2 regions of the Clostridium paraputrificum AGR2156 genome follow, and region 1 is predicted to be linked to the other one. Evidence: a T-box and tRNA genes for the amino acid it is inferred to sense, from the RefSeq annotation. Region 1 holds a T-box; the other holds one or more tRNA genes.
What was found. A T-box is a leader RNA that pairs with one kind of tRNA and senses whether it is charged. The one in region 1 lies ahead of thrS (threonine--tRNA ligase), so its partner is inferred to be a tRNA-Thr.
Positions count from the first base shown of each region.

Region 2: it has a tRNA-Thr gene. The T-box ahead of thrS (threonine--tRNA ligase) is inferred to sense a tRNA for this amino acid. The anticodon was not compared.

Region 1 is NZ_AUJC01000001.1:635,460-642,638, forward strand. It holds gene G594_RS0103020 (Na+/H+ antiporter NhaC family protein) at 1-65, opposite strand, end outside; tRNA gene G594_RS0103025 (tRNA-Lys) at 140-215, opposite strand; gene G594_RS0103030 (hypothetical protein) at 280-954, opposite strand; gene G594_RS0103035 (HNH endonuclease signature motif containing protein) at 1,169-1,573, shown strand; tRNA gene G594_RS0103040 (tRNA-Gly) at 1,623-1,697, opposite strand; tRNA gene G594_RS0103045 (tRNA-Leu) at 1,703-1,786, opposite strand; T-box leader at 1,913-2,125, shown strand; gene thrS (threonine--tRNA ligase) at 2,182-4,113, shown strand; gene G594_RS0103055 (carbohydrate kinase family protein) at 4,159-5,091, opposite strand; gene G594_RS0103060 (glycoside hydrolase family 32 protein) at 5,104-6,591, opposite strand; gene G594_RS0103065 (PTS transporter subunit EIIC) at 6,615-7,179, opposite strand, start outside.
Region 2 is NZ_AUJC01000001.1:447,339-454,517, reverse strand. It holds gene G594_RS0102190 (M23 family metallopeptidase) at 1-628, shown strand, start outside; gene spoIIID (sporulation transcriptional regulator SpoIIID) at 727-978, shown strand; gene mreB (rod shape-determining protein MreB) at 1,067-2,101, shown strand; gene yyaC (spore protease YyaC) at 2,157-2,696, opposite strand; gene G594_RS0102170 (hypothetical protein) at 2,803-3,267, shown strand; tRNA gene G594_RS0102165 (tRNA-Tyr) at 3,433-3,517, shown strand; tRNA gene G594_RS0102160 (tRNA-Val) at 3,525-3,600, shown strand; tRNA gene G594_RS0102155 (tRNA-Thr) at 3,629-3,703, shown strand; tRNA gene G594_RS0102150 (tRNA-Tyr) at 3,707-3,791, shown strand; SAM riboswitch class I at 4,085-4,186, shown strand; gene metK (methionine adenosyltransferase) at 4,263-5,438, shown strand; gene nagA (N-acetylglucosamine-6-phosphate deacetylase) at 5,479-6,615, opposite strand; gene recD2 (SF1B family DNA helicase RecD2) at 6,719-7,179, shown strand, end outside.

The sequences.
Region 1 (7,179 bases):
CCTGCGTAAACTATTAAAAAAACTGCTAACGGTAATAATGCAGAAACTTTTCCTTTTGTTTTCATATATTTCTCCTCTCAAATTAAGTCTCTTTTATTATACAAGAAAAAAAGGAATCTATAACTAGATTCCTTTCATTTGGTGCGCCATCAGGGATTCGAACCCGGGACACCCTGATTAAGAGTCAGGTGCTCTACCAACTGAGCTAATAGCGCTTATTTACATAAAATATTATAGCATCCAACTTTTTTATGGTCAAGATGCTATAATATTATTTTTTTATATAACTTCTGACAAATTCTTTTGCAATATTTCTTTAAACTTCTCTGCGCTCAATTTATTTTTTATTGCTTCACTACATATTTTCTTCCATTCACTTACTGTTACACCAGTCTTACTTATAAATGTATTTTCATCATTAGTTAACATAGTAGAATCTACAATAAAATTACCAAGCTCCTCTGGATTTCTAAATATCTTTAAATATAAAAATTCTTTATTATCACCATACCAAGTTTTATTAAACTCTCTACTGAACTTAATCAATTCAGGTATAACTCTATCTTTTGGTAGATCCCACATTTTTGATACTCTTGTATAGTGACTCAACATTAATTGTGCTTCACTCTTTGATATTTTCCCCTTCGATAATCCATCTCTTATAATTTTATCAACGGGAAGTGATGGGATATTAATTATTATCCTATCTTTACCATATATCCATTTATAAAAAGCTTCTTGCAAGAAAGAATATTGAATATATCCAAGTAGCACTTTCGCATCAGGAAAATATGCATAGATATTATCAATACCATTATTTTTTGAAAATATCAAGGTATGAATATAAAGTGACTTTTCCTTTGGTGGATTATCCATAAACATATGACCTCTTATTGTTTTATTTTCATGAATTAATGATTCCCAATACTTAAAGGAGTTATAGTTTTGTCTCACCCTTATCACCTTTCTTTCCTTTATATAATATATTATATAGTAAGATATACCCCTTTATCAATACCATACTACGTGTTTACACGTTATTATAAAATATGTATTTGAATTACTATTCATACTGTTATTTAATAATTTTAATTGAAATTTTTTACAAAATTGAAGTTGTTTTTAATTTATTATATAATGAGTACATATTGAATAAGGAGGTATGTTATTGTTCTTTTGTGAAATATGTAATAAGCCAGCTGATATACACCATATAGTTCATAGAAGTGAAGGCGGTTTAGATATAGAAATTAACTATAAATACCTTTGTAATGAACACCATCGTGGTAAAAATGGACCCCATCACTCTATTGAAATAGATTTAAAATATAAATTAGAACTACAAAAAGAATTACTTAAGCTTCTTAACAAAAATTTCTATACAATAAAAGAGTTAAGTAACACTTTAAATTTTTCTTTAAATGTTGCAAAACGTATAACTAAAGATTTGCGTCTGTATAAAGAAGGTTATAAGAAAGAAGATATTATATTATATCTCATGGGTGGGACTTTATACACCGAAGAAATGATTGAAAATATAAAAATTCAAAAACTACTTGAAGAAATTTATTGAATATAAAAAGCTCCAGCATTTTTGCTAGAGCTTTTTATAAGTGTAGGTTTGGAGCGGAAAACGGGATTCGAACCCGCAACGTCCACCTTGGCAAGGTGGCGCTCTACCGTTGAGCCATTTCCGCATAAATGGTGCAGATGAAGGGAGTCGAACCCCCACGCCTAAGGCGCTAGATCCTAAGTCTAGTGCGTCTGCCAATTCCGCCACATCTGCATCTTATACCAATATTATACAATTTGTATGCTATAGAAATCAATACCTATATACTATAATATTGAAACTTTATAAATGTTGACATTTAAAAATTAAATAATTATAATTAATTAATAAAATATAATTTTTAAAACGTTGAAGAGAAGAGTAAGTTATTAACTTCATTTTCAGAGAGAGGATACATTAGCTGGAAGTATCTTTAAATGATCATAACTGAAGACCACCTCTGAGTGACTCTAATAAAGTCCGTATTTATCACGTTACGATAAACTTAAGTGACCTATAATATATTTCTATAGGTAATTAGAGTGGAACCACGGATATTTCTTCGTCTCTATATTTTTAGAGAACGGAGTTTTTTTATTTTTGAAAAGAATTTGGAAGGAGATATAAAAATGATTAAAGTTACTTTAAAAGACGGTTCAGTGAAAGAATTTGAAGCCGGACTATCAGTACTTGATATAGCTAAATCTATTAGCGAAGGATTAGCTAGAAACGCATGTTGCGGTATTATTAATGGAAAAGTTGTAGACCTTCGTCATATTGTTAATGAAGATGTGGAGCTTGCTATATGCACATTTGATTCTCAAGAAGGTAAGGATGCTGTAAGACACAGTATATCTCACGTTTTAGCTTATGCTGTAAAAAGATTATTCCCAGAAGCAAAACTTGCTATTGGTCCATCAATTGAAAATGGATTCTACTATGATTTCGATAGAGATATCGCTTTCTCAGCTGAAGATGTTGAAAAATTAGAAGAAGAAATGAAAAAAATAATTAAGGAAAATCCAGCTATAGAAAGATTTGAACTTCCAAGAGATGAGGCTTTAAAGCTAATGGCAGATGAACCTTACAAAGTTGAATTAATAAATGACCTACCAGAAGATGAAGTTATTTCATTCTACAAAATGGGGGATTTCACAGATTTATGCGCTGGTCCACACTTAATGTCAATTAAAAATGTAAAAGCAATCAAGCTTCTTAGAACTGCCGGTGCATACTGGAAGGGTGATGAGAAGAATAAGATGCTTTCTAGAATATATGGTACTGCATTCTTAAAGAAAGCTGACTTAGATGCTCATCTAGAAGCTTTAGAAGAAGCTAAAAAGAGAGATCACAACAAATTAGGAAGAGAACTTGGAATATTTACAACTCATGAAAATGTGGGTCAAGGGCTTCCACTATTCATGCCAAAAGGAGCTAAACTTTTCCAAACTCTTCAAAGATGGATTGAAGATGAAGAAGAAAGAAGAGGATATGTTTTAACTAAGACTCCATATATGGCTAAAAGTGACTTATATAAAGTGTCTGGTCACTGGTCTCACTATAAAGATGGTATGTTTGTTTTAGGTGATGAAGAAAAAGATGATGAAGTTATGGCTTTAAGGCCAATGACTTGTCCATTCCAATTCACTATATATAACGCAGAACAACACAGCTATAGAGACCTTCCAATAAGATATGCTGAAACTTCAACTCTATTCAGAAATGAATCATCAGGAGAGATGCATGGATTAACTAGAGTTAGACAATTCACTTTATCTGAAGGTCACATAATTGTTACTCCTGAACAACTTGAAGAAGAATTTAAAGGAGTTGTTGATTTAATTAATTATGTTATGGATACTTTAGGAATCTCTGAAGATATAACTTACAGATTCTCTAAATGGGATCCAACAGATAAGATTAAATATATAGACAACGCTAAAGCTTGGGAAGAAACTCAAGTTATAATGAAAAATATCTTAGATCATATTGGAATTCCATATGTTGAAGCTGCTGGTGAAGCTGCATTCTATGGTCCAAAGCTTGATATTCAATGTAAAAATGTTCACGGAAAAGAGGATACAATTATAACTGTTCAAATTGACTTTGCATTAGCAGATAGATTTAATATGACTTACATCGATAAAGATGGTAATAAGAAAACTCCTTACATCATTCATAGATCATCAATTGGATGCTATGAAAGAACAATTGCTACTTTAATCGAAAAGTATGCTGGAGCATTCCCAACTTGGATGGCACCAGTTCAAGCCAAGATTTTACCAATATCAGATAAATATAATGATTATGCTGAATCTATTGTTAAATCTCTTAGAAATAAGGGAATTAGAATTGAAGCTGACTACAGAGCTGAAAAGATAGGATATAAGATAAGAGAAGCTAGATTAGAAAGAGTTCCTTATATCTTAGTTGTTGGTGAAAAAGAAGCTGAAAACAATGCTGTTGCTGTTAGAAGTAGAAAGAATGGTGATGAAGGAAGCATAGCATATGCAGACTTTGAAGCTAGAATTCTTGAAGAGATAGCAAACAAAGAAAGATAGTAAAGATGGGGCTGTTACACTAAATAATTAGTGTACAGCTCCTTTTTATTCACTCTCTATATATGACTCTACTTCTTCCATTGTAGGGATAGACGTTATTGCTCCATAGTTTGTGCAAGTTATTGCTCCAACCTTATTAGCAAACTCAATTATTTTCTTCCAGTTATCAAATGATACATCATTTTTATTATCTATTTTTGATAATTGTGATAATACAGCTCCTACAAACGCATCCCCTGCTCCAGTTGAATCCTTTTGCTTTATTTTGATAGAGCCGATGACAATTGCCTTTCCGTCTTTAATTATCATAGTCCCTTCTTTTCCTAAAGTAATTGCTATTGCATTTAATTTACTATTTATCAAAGACTTAACGGCTAATTCTATATTATCAGTTTCAGTTAAAAGCTTAGCCTCTTCATCACTTATTTTTATAAATTCAGCTTTCCTCATAAAATTCCAACAATCATCTTTATATTGTTTCATTATATCATCTGTTATTAAAACTTCTCTATAGTTAGGATCAAATGTTATTGTTGCCTTTTTATTCTTAGCTTCTTCTAAAACTTTATAATAAGTATTTCTAAGATTTCCTGGTAAAAATGCTGTTGCTGATCCAAAATGAACTATAGTATCACTATCTATTGATAAATTATTTATATCAACTTCATAATCTCCATCTCCACCTCTGTAAAAATCAAAGTTTCTTTCTCCAGATTTATCTAGGGAGACCATAGCTAAGGTTGTCCTTCCTTCTTTTTTTAGATACTTTGTATCTACATTATTATCTATTAGAACATCTTCCAAATATTTGCCAAAGCTATCTTTACCTACTTGCCCTAAAAAGTACGCTTTTCCTCCTAACTTGCTAATTGCTACTGCAACATTTGCTGGAGCTCCCCCTGGTTTCTTGCTATATTCCTCTCCATTGTTAGATACAAAATCTATTAGTAGTTCTCCAATACAATATACTTTTTTCATTGTACTTCTCCTTTAATCTAAAATTCCTGAATTCAATACATGCTTAGTATAATTGTATCTTATTTCATTATCTGCATATATCTCTATTCCTGTAGACTTTTCTAATGGAAACACTCTTGTACTCATAGTTATTTTGCCACCATTTATAAATATTTCAACTATACTATTATCAACTATAACTTCAATATCTATATTTTTATCTATATTTAATTCTGCTTCTCTAGTTAATCCATATTCTTCAATAAATCTATGCTTCATTTTATTTCTATTTAAGGAAACACTATTATTTTCTCTATTAAAGTTTAACTCTAATCTTTCTTCATTAGAAGAACATAAATTTATCCCAAAATTATTTGATTCATTTAAAGTTAAATTCACTTTCAAATAATAAGTATTATTGTCATTTGCTATTATTTCTTTTTTATTAACAATTCCATTTTCACTTACTTCTAATTTACTTAATTTTAGTATCTCCTTAACTGGCTTTTGTATTAATTTATCATTACTAATGGATAATTCTCTAGGAAAGGTTAGACAATGTGCCCATAACTTTTTATCTGTTGGATATTTAAATTCTCCCATTCCAGCCCAAGCAAACAGTAATGCTTGTCCATCCTTTCCTTTAAAACTTTGTGGTGCATAAAAATCAAAGCCTTTATCTAGTTCTTCATATGAATCTACCTTAAATTTTAAATTATCTATATCTAGTTTTCCTATTGCATATATTACATTAAATATATTGTTATATTTGTTTCCTTCCTTATCTATACCTTGTGGGGAAAATATTAAAACATCTTTATCATCTATTTTCACATAATCAGGACATTCCCACATGTAACCAAATTCTTTGGGGAAATTCTCTAATTCCAGTTCACCAATTAATTCCCATTTGATTCCGTCAATAGATTTATACATAATAAATGTTCCAGTTTCATTTACTCTTTGCGCACCAAGTATCATGTAATAATTTTCTTTTAATTTAAAAACCTTAGGGTCTCTTACATGTCCTGTATATCCATTAGGAACACCTTCAATTATAGGGTTATTCTCAAACTTCTTTATTTCACCATCTTTATTCATTATGGCTAAACATTGATTTGCACTCCTATTATTTTTATCAAATTTTATATTTCCAGTATAATATAAATACAACTCTTCATTTATTTCAATTGAGTTTCCTGAGTAAGCTCCATGTGATTCATACTTTTCAGTTGGAATTATCGCAACTGGTAGTCTATTCCATGAAACTAAGTCCTCTGATTCTAAATGAGCCCAATGCTTCATTCCATGTGTAACTCCAAAAGGATACCATTGGTGAAAAACATGATATTTTCCATTAAAATAAGCTAATCCATTGGGATCATTTAGTAATCCATATTGTGGATATATATGATATATAGGCTTCCATAGCTTATCTTTTGCTTTATCTTTTAGTTCTAAAAGTTCTTCATTTGTTGCTTCTAATATAGTTCTATGTTTTTCTTCTTTAAAAATATCCATCAATACATCCTCTCTTTAATTAACTATTTTATCTTCAATTTCACTTTTCCATATAGAATTGTAAATATTGCTCCTGCTAATAATGCTATAAGATGAGCTATTAAATAATGTAAGTGTCCATTATTTTCAGCCGCTACAATAGCAAGTCCAGGAATAGCTGTAGCTCCAAAACCTATTGCTGATACCTTAGTTATGTAAATGTACGCTCCACCTAGTGTAGCTGCTAAACACCCCGCTATTAATGGGAACTTATTCTTTAATGTTACACCAAAAATTGCTGGTTCTGATATTCCAAAAAGAACTGATCCAAATGATGATATGCAAATTTGCTTTGTTTTATCATCTTTCCATTTTAAATATAAATATCCTAATACAGCTCCACCTTGTGCAATTAATGCTATTGACATTAAAGGCATTATAAAGTTTCTACCTGTATCTGCTATTAATTGAGCTTCTACAGCTCCTATAACATGATGTAACCCTGTAATAACTATTATTTGTTGAATTCCTGCAAATAACATATATCCTACTATACCTAAGTTTTCTGTAGACCATAATAATGATGTTGTTACAATATTAGCTAATTCA
Region 2 (7,179 bases), 190 kb from region 1:
GTGTATTATCACAACACTTGGAACTGTATATTTTAAGAAATCACGTAATTTACAAACAGATCCTAAAAAAGAAGAGAATAATAAAGAAATTTCGTTGAATGTTGATGATAAAGATGTAAGTAATAACATGCAAAATGCAGAAAGAGTGGAGAGTACAACTAATAAGAATACCGAAAAGACTACTGCTGTATCAAATACTACGGAAGTGAAATTTGTTAATCCAATCTCAGGAACTTTAATTAGAGAGTTTAAGACAACTCCTCAAATTATTGATGATGAAGGAAATCAACGTGTTTTATCTGGAGTAAATATTAAATCTAAGATAGGTTCGGAAGTAAAAGCAGCAGCAGAAGGTGTTGTAGAAACAGTAGGTGTTGGCGATGTTGAAGAAGGAACAAGAGTTGTTATCAAGCATGCTAATGGATTAAAGACTGTTTATGCTAATCTTGATCCTAAAGTTAATGTTAAGGCTGGAGATAAGGTAACATCAAGCACTGTTATCGGTAAAGTTGGAAATACTGTAAAGATATTTGGAGATAAGTTTGGTGAATTTTTAAATATACAAGTAATAAATTCACAAGGAAAACAAGTAGATCCATTAAAGTATTTTTCATATAAGCTAAAGTAATTTGTTAGAAATAATATTAATCAGTCATTCCTTGAAAAAGGAATGACTGGTCAATAATTAAAAAGAATAAAGAAATAAAAAATGAAGGAGGTAGCATTTTGAAAGACTATATTGAAGAAAGAGTTCTTGAGGTAGCACAATATATAATTGATTCAAAAGCTACTATTAGGAAAACTGCTAAAGTTTTTGGAGTAAGTAAAAGTACAATTCATAAAGATATGACAGAGAGATTACCAAAAATAAATCCAATTATTGCAGAAAAAACTCATAGTATTTTAGAACTTAATAAAGCAGAAAGACATATTAGAGGCGGAAAAGCCACTAAATTAAAGTATAAAGCTATTGAATGATAGGAATATTCCATATATAATAAAGAATAGGCAGAATTTTGAAGAAATTGTTATCTAAATGTAATTTTTATATATGGGAGTGAAAAAAATGTGGTTTTGGAGATCAGGGGTAGAGCTGGGAATAGACTTAGGTACAGCTACTGTGCTTGTTTATGAAAAAGGTAAAGGTATTATATTAAAAGAACCATCAGTTGTTGCTATAAACAAAATTAATAATAAGGTATTGGCTGTTGGGGAAGAAGCAAGAAAGATGATTGGAAGAACACCAGGAAATATAGTAGCAGTTCGTCCATTAAGAGACGGGGTTATTTCTGATTATGATGTAACTGAAAAAATGTTAAAGGCATTTATAGTTAAAGCTGTTGGTAAGAAAAATATGGTTGCTCCTAAGGTAATGGTTTGCATTCCTTCACAGGCTACAGAAGTAGAGAGAAGAGCCGTAATAGATGCAGCAAGAAATTCCGGAGCAAAGAGAGTTAATCTGATAGAAGAGCCTTTAGCAGCAGCAATTGGTGCAGGATTAGATATAACAAAGCCAAATGGATCAATGGTAGTTGATATTGGTGGGGGGACATGTGATATAGCTATAATTTCTCTTGGTGGTATCGTTGTTAAATCATCAATAAAGAGTGCTGGAGATAAATTTGATGAAGCTATCATAAAGTATGTAAGAAGTAAACATAAAATTATGATAGGAGAAAAGACTGCAGAAGAATTAAAGGTTACAATAGGTTCAGCCTTTAAAGGGGGCAGAAATTTAACTTCAAGTATGAAGGGTAGAAATTTAGTTACTGGTTTACCAGATGAGGTAGAAATAACAACTGAAGAAATTCGACAAGCATTACAAGAACCTGTTACTTTAATAGTAGAGGCTGTAAAAGCAGTGTTAGAAAAAACTCCTCCAGAATTAGCGGCAGATATTATAGAAAAGGGAATCCTTTTAACTGGTGGAGGTGCTTTATTAGACGGATTAGACAAGCTTATTGAATTTGAAACTGGAGTAAGTGCTATAGTTGCAGCTGACTCAGTTGAATGTGTTGCAGAAGGAACTGGAAAGGTTCTTGCTTATTTTGATAAGTTGGATAATAACTTGAATAATCAAGAAGTAATTTTAATAGAGTAACATAAAAAGTGAGAAGCTTTATAGAGTTTCTCACTTTTTATATATAAGAAAATTATTATGTTTTTAAATTTATTCCTTTGTTTAAATAATATGCATGTATAATTCCTCTTGAAATAACTTTGGCCATATCTAGAACTAGAGATAAGCGAATAGATCTAGAAGAAAAGAAGTCAGCATTATCACTTGAGTCTATTATACCTATTATAGAGGCCATACCTACATCAGGAAGTGTCTTTCCTACTCCTTTTCCAGGATGTATAGCATAGTCTCTAGTATGAATTTCACCTATTGATTTATTTTCACCTAAACAAGCATCAATACCGATTATGCAAGCATCAGGGTGTAATTTATTTATCTCTTCCAATCGTTTATCTATATTTAAAGCATGAATGGGATTTGATATAGTACCATAGATTGGTAAAGGAAAGAGATTCTCTTCTAATATAGTACCAACTAAAGGTCCTAAACAATCTCCAATACATTTATCAGTTCCTATACAAACTATAGCTGTATTATCCTTTATAAAATCTTTTATTCCTTCTGCAATTTCATAATAAGCAAGTGCAGATCTATAATGAACCTTCCTTTTATTCAAGCCATAACACCCCCTTCAATAATATATGAGTGGGAGTTAATAAATAGTATATAAGAATAAAAAAATGCTAAGTGGCAATAAATCAAATATGAAGGGAGTGAAAAAAATGAAAAAAGTTTTTGTTGGATTAGTAATTTTTTTGGCAAGTTTTATTACTATATATACTATTTTTATATGGGAACCAAAGTCAGTAGCAGATATTGTGAACTTAGGTGGAGTTACAAATGAAGATGTTAAAAGTGAAAATGATGAAAAAGAAGTGGAGAGCAAGAAAAAAGAGGAAAGTAAAGAAGTATCTGTTGATGTAAATCCTATATTAAAGGTAAGTGTAGAGGATATATATAATGAAATGCCTAGGAAAGATTATGAAGAACTAAAAAAGGTTATTACAACAATGTCAACAAGTGATATAGGTATGATAGAAGATGCTATAAATAGTGAAGATAAGGAAAGTGGAATTACAAATGCTATATCAGTTTTAAAGACTAGATTAAGTAGCGAGGATTATGAGAAAATAAAGAGTATATTATCTCCATATGTAAATTTTAATAATATCAAAGAAAATGTGTAGAAAAAACGGATGTAATATTAAATGAGAGTAAAACCGATAGATGTAGAGTAAATTAAGGATAATCTTGATATATGCATTCATTTGAGAGTTGAAATATAAGAGCATAGAATATATACTAACTATTGTTGATTCGGTGCTTACAGCATTTGAAGAAAACTAAAAATTGGAGGAGTTCCCGAGTGGCCAAAGGGGGCAGACTGTAAATCTGTTGCGATTCGCTTCGATGGTTCGAATCCGTCCTCCTCCACCATTTAAATGGGCGCATAGCTCAGCTGGGAGAGCACCTGCCTTACAAGCAGGGGGTCACAGGTTCGATCCCTGTTGTGCCCACCATTTAAAACTTAAAAAATAAATATAATATGCTGGCATGGCTCAACGGTAGAGCAGCTGACTTGTAATCAGCAGGTTGTAGGTTCGATTCCTATTGCCAGCTCCAAATGGAGGAGTTCCCGAGTGGCCAAAGGGGGCAGACTGTAAATCTGTTGCGATTCGCTTCGATGGTTCGAATCCGTCCTCCTCCACCATTTAAAAGCAAGTTTACTTGCTTTTTTTAATGTCTATAAAAGTATAAAATTCTAATAGTATGAGAGGGGTGGATATTTATTTCCGTGTGACTTGGAGTTTTGTGACGGAACAAGTAAAATAAATATCTACTCCACATTTTTTATTCCTTAAAAGTTGATAATGTGTATTAAGTTAATAAAATCTGTGGATAGAAAAAAAGCTTCTGTGGATAAAAGTTGAAATTATATAATAAATACTATTGAGTTTAAAAAAATAATATGTTACAATAAGTTTGCAAAAATTAAATAAAAAACTCTTATCAAGAGAGGTGGAGGGAAAGGGCCCGATGAAACCCGGCAACCTGTTATATTACAAGGTGCCAATTCCTGTAGATTTTTTATCTACGAGATGAGAGAGATTATATAGTAAAGTCTCTTCTTATCGAAGGGTTTTTTTATTGCCTAAAAACATTTGGAAGGAGAAGACAAATTATGAAAAGATTATTTACATCAGAGTCAGTAACAGAAGGACATCCAGATAAAATATGTGATCAAATATCTGATGCAGTGTTAGATGCGATTTTATCAAAGGATCCAAATGCAAGAGTAGCATGTGAAACATGTACAACAACAGGATTAGTAATGGTAATGGGGGAAATAACAACAAATTGTTATGTTGACATTCCTAAAGTTGTTAGAGAAACAATAAGAGAAATAGGTTATGATAGAGCTAAGTATGGATTTGACTGTGATACATGTGCAGTTATGACTACTATAGATGAACAATCAGCTGATATAGCAATGGGAGTAGATGAAGCTTTAGAATCTAAAAAGGGTGATAAGGATGATGTTGAAGCAGTAGGTGCTGGAGACCAAGGTATGATGTTTGGTTTTGCAACAAATGAAACTCCAGAATTTATGCCACTACCAATAGCTATGGCTCACAGACTTTCTAGAAGACTTACTGAAGTTAGAAAGAATGGAACACTAGATTATTTAAGACCAGATGGTAAAACACAAGTAACAGTTGAATATGAAAATAACACAGCTAAGAGAATAGATGCAATAGTTATTTCTACTCAACATGGTGAAGAAGTTACTTTAGAACAAATAGAAAAAGATTTAATGGAATACGTAATAAGAGAAGTGGTTCCAGCTGAATTATTAGATGAAAACACTAAATATTATATAAATCCTACTGGAAGATTCGTTGTAGGGGGGCCTCAAGGAGATTCGGGATTAACAGGAAGAAAGATAATAGTTGATACTTATGGAGGAATGGGAAGACACGGTGGTGGAGCATTCTCAGGAAAAGATCCAACAAAGGTTGATAGATCAGCAGCGTATGCAGCAAGATGGGTTGCTAAAAACTTAGTAGCCGCTGGCCTTGCAGATAAGCTTGAAATACAATTAGCTTATGCTATAGGTGTTGCAAAGCCAGTATCAATAGAAGTTGAGACATTTGGAACTGGAAAAGTTGATGAAGAAACTATAATTAATATAGTTGAAAAGGTATTTGACTTAAGACCAGGTGCAATAATTAAAGAGTTAGATTTAAGAAGACCAATCTATAAGCAAACTGCTGCTTATGGACATTTTGGAAGAACAGACTTAAATCTTCCATGGGAACAATTAAACAAGGTTGAAGAAATTAAAAAATTATTATAGAAAAAAGACTTATTGCAATAATTTGCAATAAGTCTTTTTATTATTTATTATAAACTTTTTTTCCCTTAACGAAAACTTTTTGAATTTCTATATCTTCATTAAATAATATAAGGTCAGCATCATAACCTTCTTTTATCAAACCTTTATGATCTTCAACATGACAGTGTTTTGCACCATTGTAAGTAGCCATTCTTACAACTTCATTTAAAGGATAATTTGAGTTGCTATATATATTCTTAACAGCTTTATCAAGAGTAAGAACAGAACCAGCTAAAGTTCCATCTAATAATCTTGCAGCACCATTTTTAACTATAACATCTTGACCACCTAAAGAATATTGGCCATCTGGCATACCACAAGCTTCCATAGCATCACTAACTAATAAAACTTTATCAGTTCCCTTTTGCTTATAGGCTGTTCTTAAAGCAGGGTAAGAAATATGGATACCATCAGAAATTGTTTCTGTAGTTATATCAGTATCGAATGTAGCACCTACAACACCTGGTTCTCTATGAGTAAAAGGAGTCATTGCGTTGTAAAGGTGAGTTGAGTGGCATGCACCACATTTTATTCCCTCTATAGCTTCATCATAAGTAGCTTTTGTGTGCCCCATAGATACTGTAACACCATTGTCAGAAAGATACTTTATTAATTCTTTTGCACCTTCAACTTCAGGAGCCATTGTGATAGATACAACAGCATCACCATAGTCACCAACTATTTTGTTATAGTTTTCTACTGATGGCGCAAGTAAGAAGTTTGGATTTTGAGCACCAATTGCTTTTGGGCTTATGAAAGGTCCTTCTAAGTGAGCTCCTAATACATTAGCACCTTCAGTTCCTTCTTCTTTAAGCTTTTTAATAACTTTCATAGATTTTCTGATATCTTCAGCAGCAACTGTCATTGTAGTTGGTGTAAAAGATGTTGTACCATGTTCAACTATTGTTTTTGCAATTGTATTTATAGATTCAACAGTACCATCCATGGTATCGCAACCACCAGCACCGTGAATATGAACATCAATAAATCCTGGTGAAAGGTATAAACCTTCAGCATCTATAACTTCTGTATCGTTAACGTTAGAAGGGTTAATTTCTTTAATCTTTCCGTTTTCAATTAGTACAGAACCTTTTTCAATTTTGTCTAAATAAATAATATTACAATTTTTTATTAGCATTAAAACACCTCCATCAATTTTTAGAAACTTTATAATCCTATGATATAATTATAATATATATAGTCAAGAATAAAAATAAGTTTATTGGATATGGAGAGATAATATGGAAGTCTTAGAAGGCTTTGTTGAAGTAATACTTTTTAAAAGTGGTGATACAGGATATGTAGTATCTAAAATTAATATAGAGAATAAGCCTATAACAGCTGTAGGAACAATTCCTTACTTAAGAGAAGGTCAACATGTAAAGTTAACTGGTACTTGGATAATGCATAAACAATTTGGTAAACAGTTTAGTATTAGTAAATGTGAAGAGATTATGCCAACTACAATAGATGGTTTAGAGAAGTATTTATCATCTGGAATAATTAGAGGAATTGGTCCTGTTACAGCAAAAAAAATCATTGACCATTTTGGTGAAGAGGCCATGGATATATTAGATAATAATATTGAAAGAATAAAAGAGATTGATGGTATTGGAGAAAAGAAATTTAGCATTATCTATGAATCATATTTAGAACAACATGATTTAAAAGATATAATGATATATTTTCAAGGCTTTGGCAT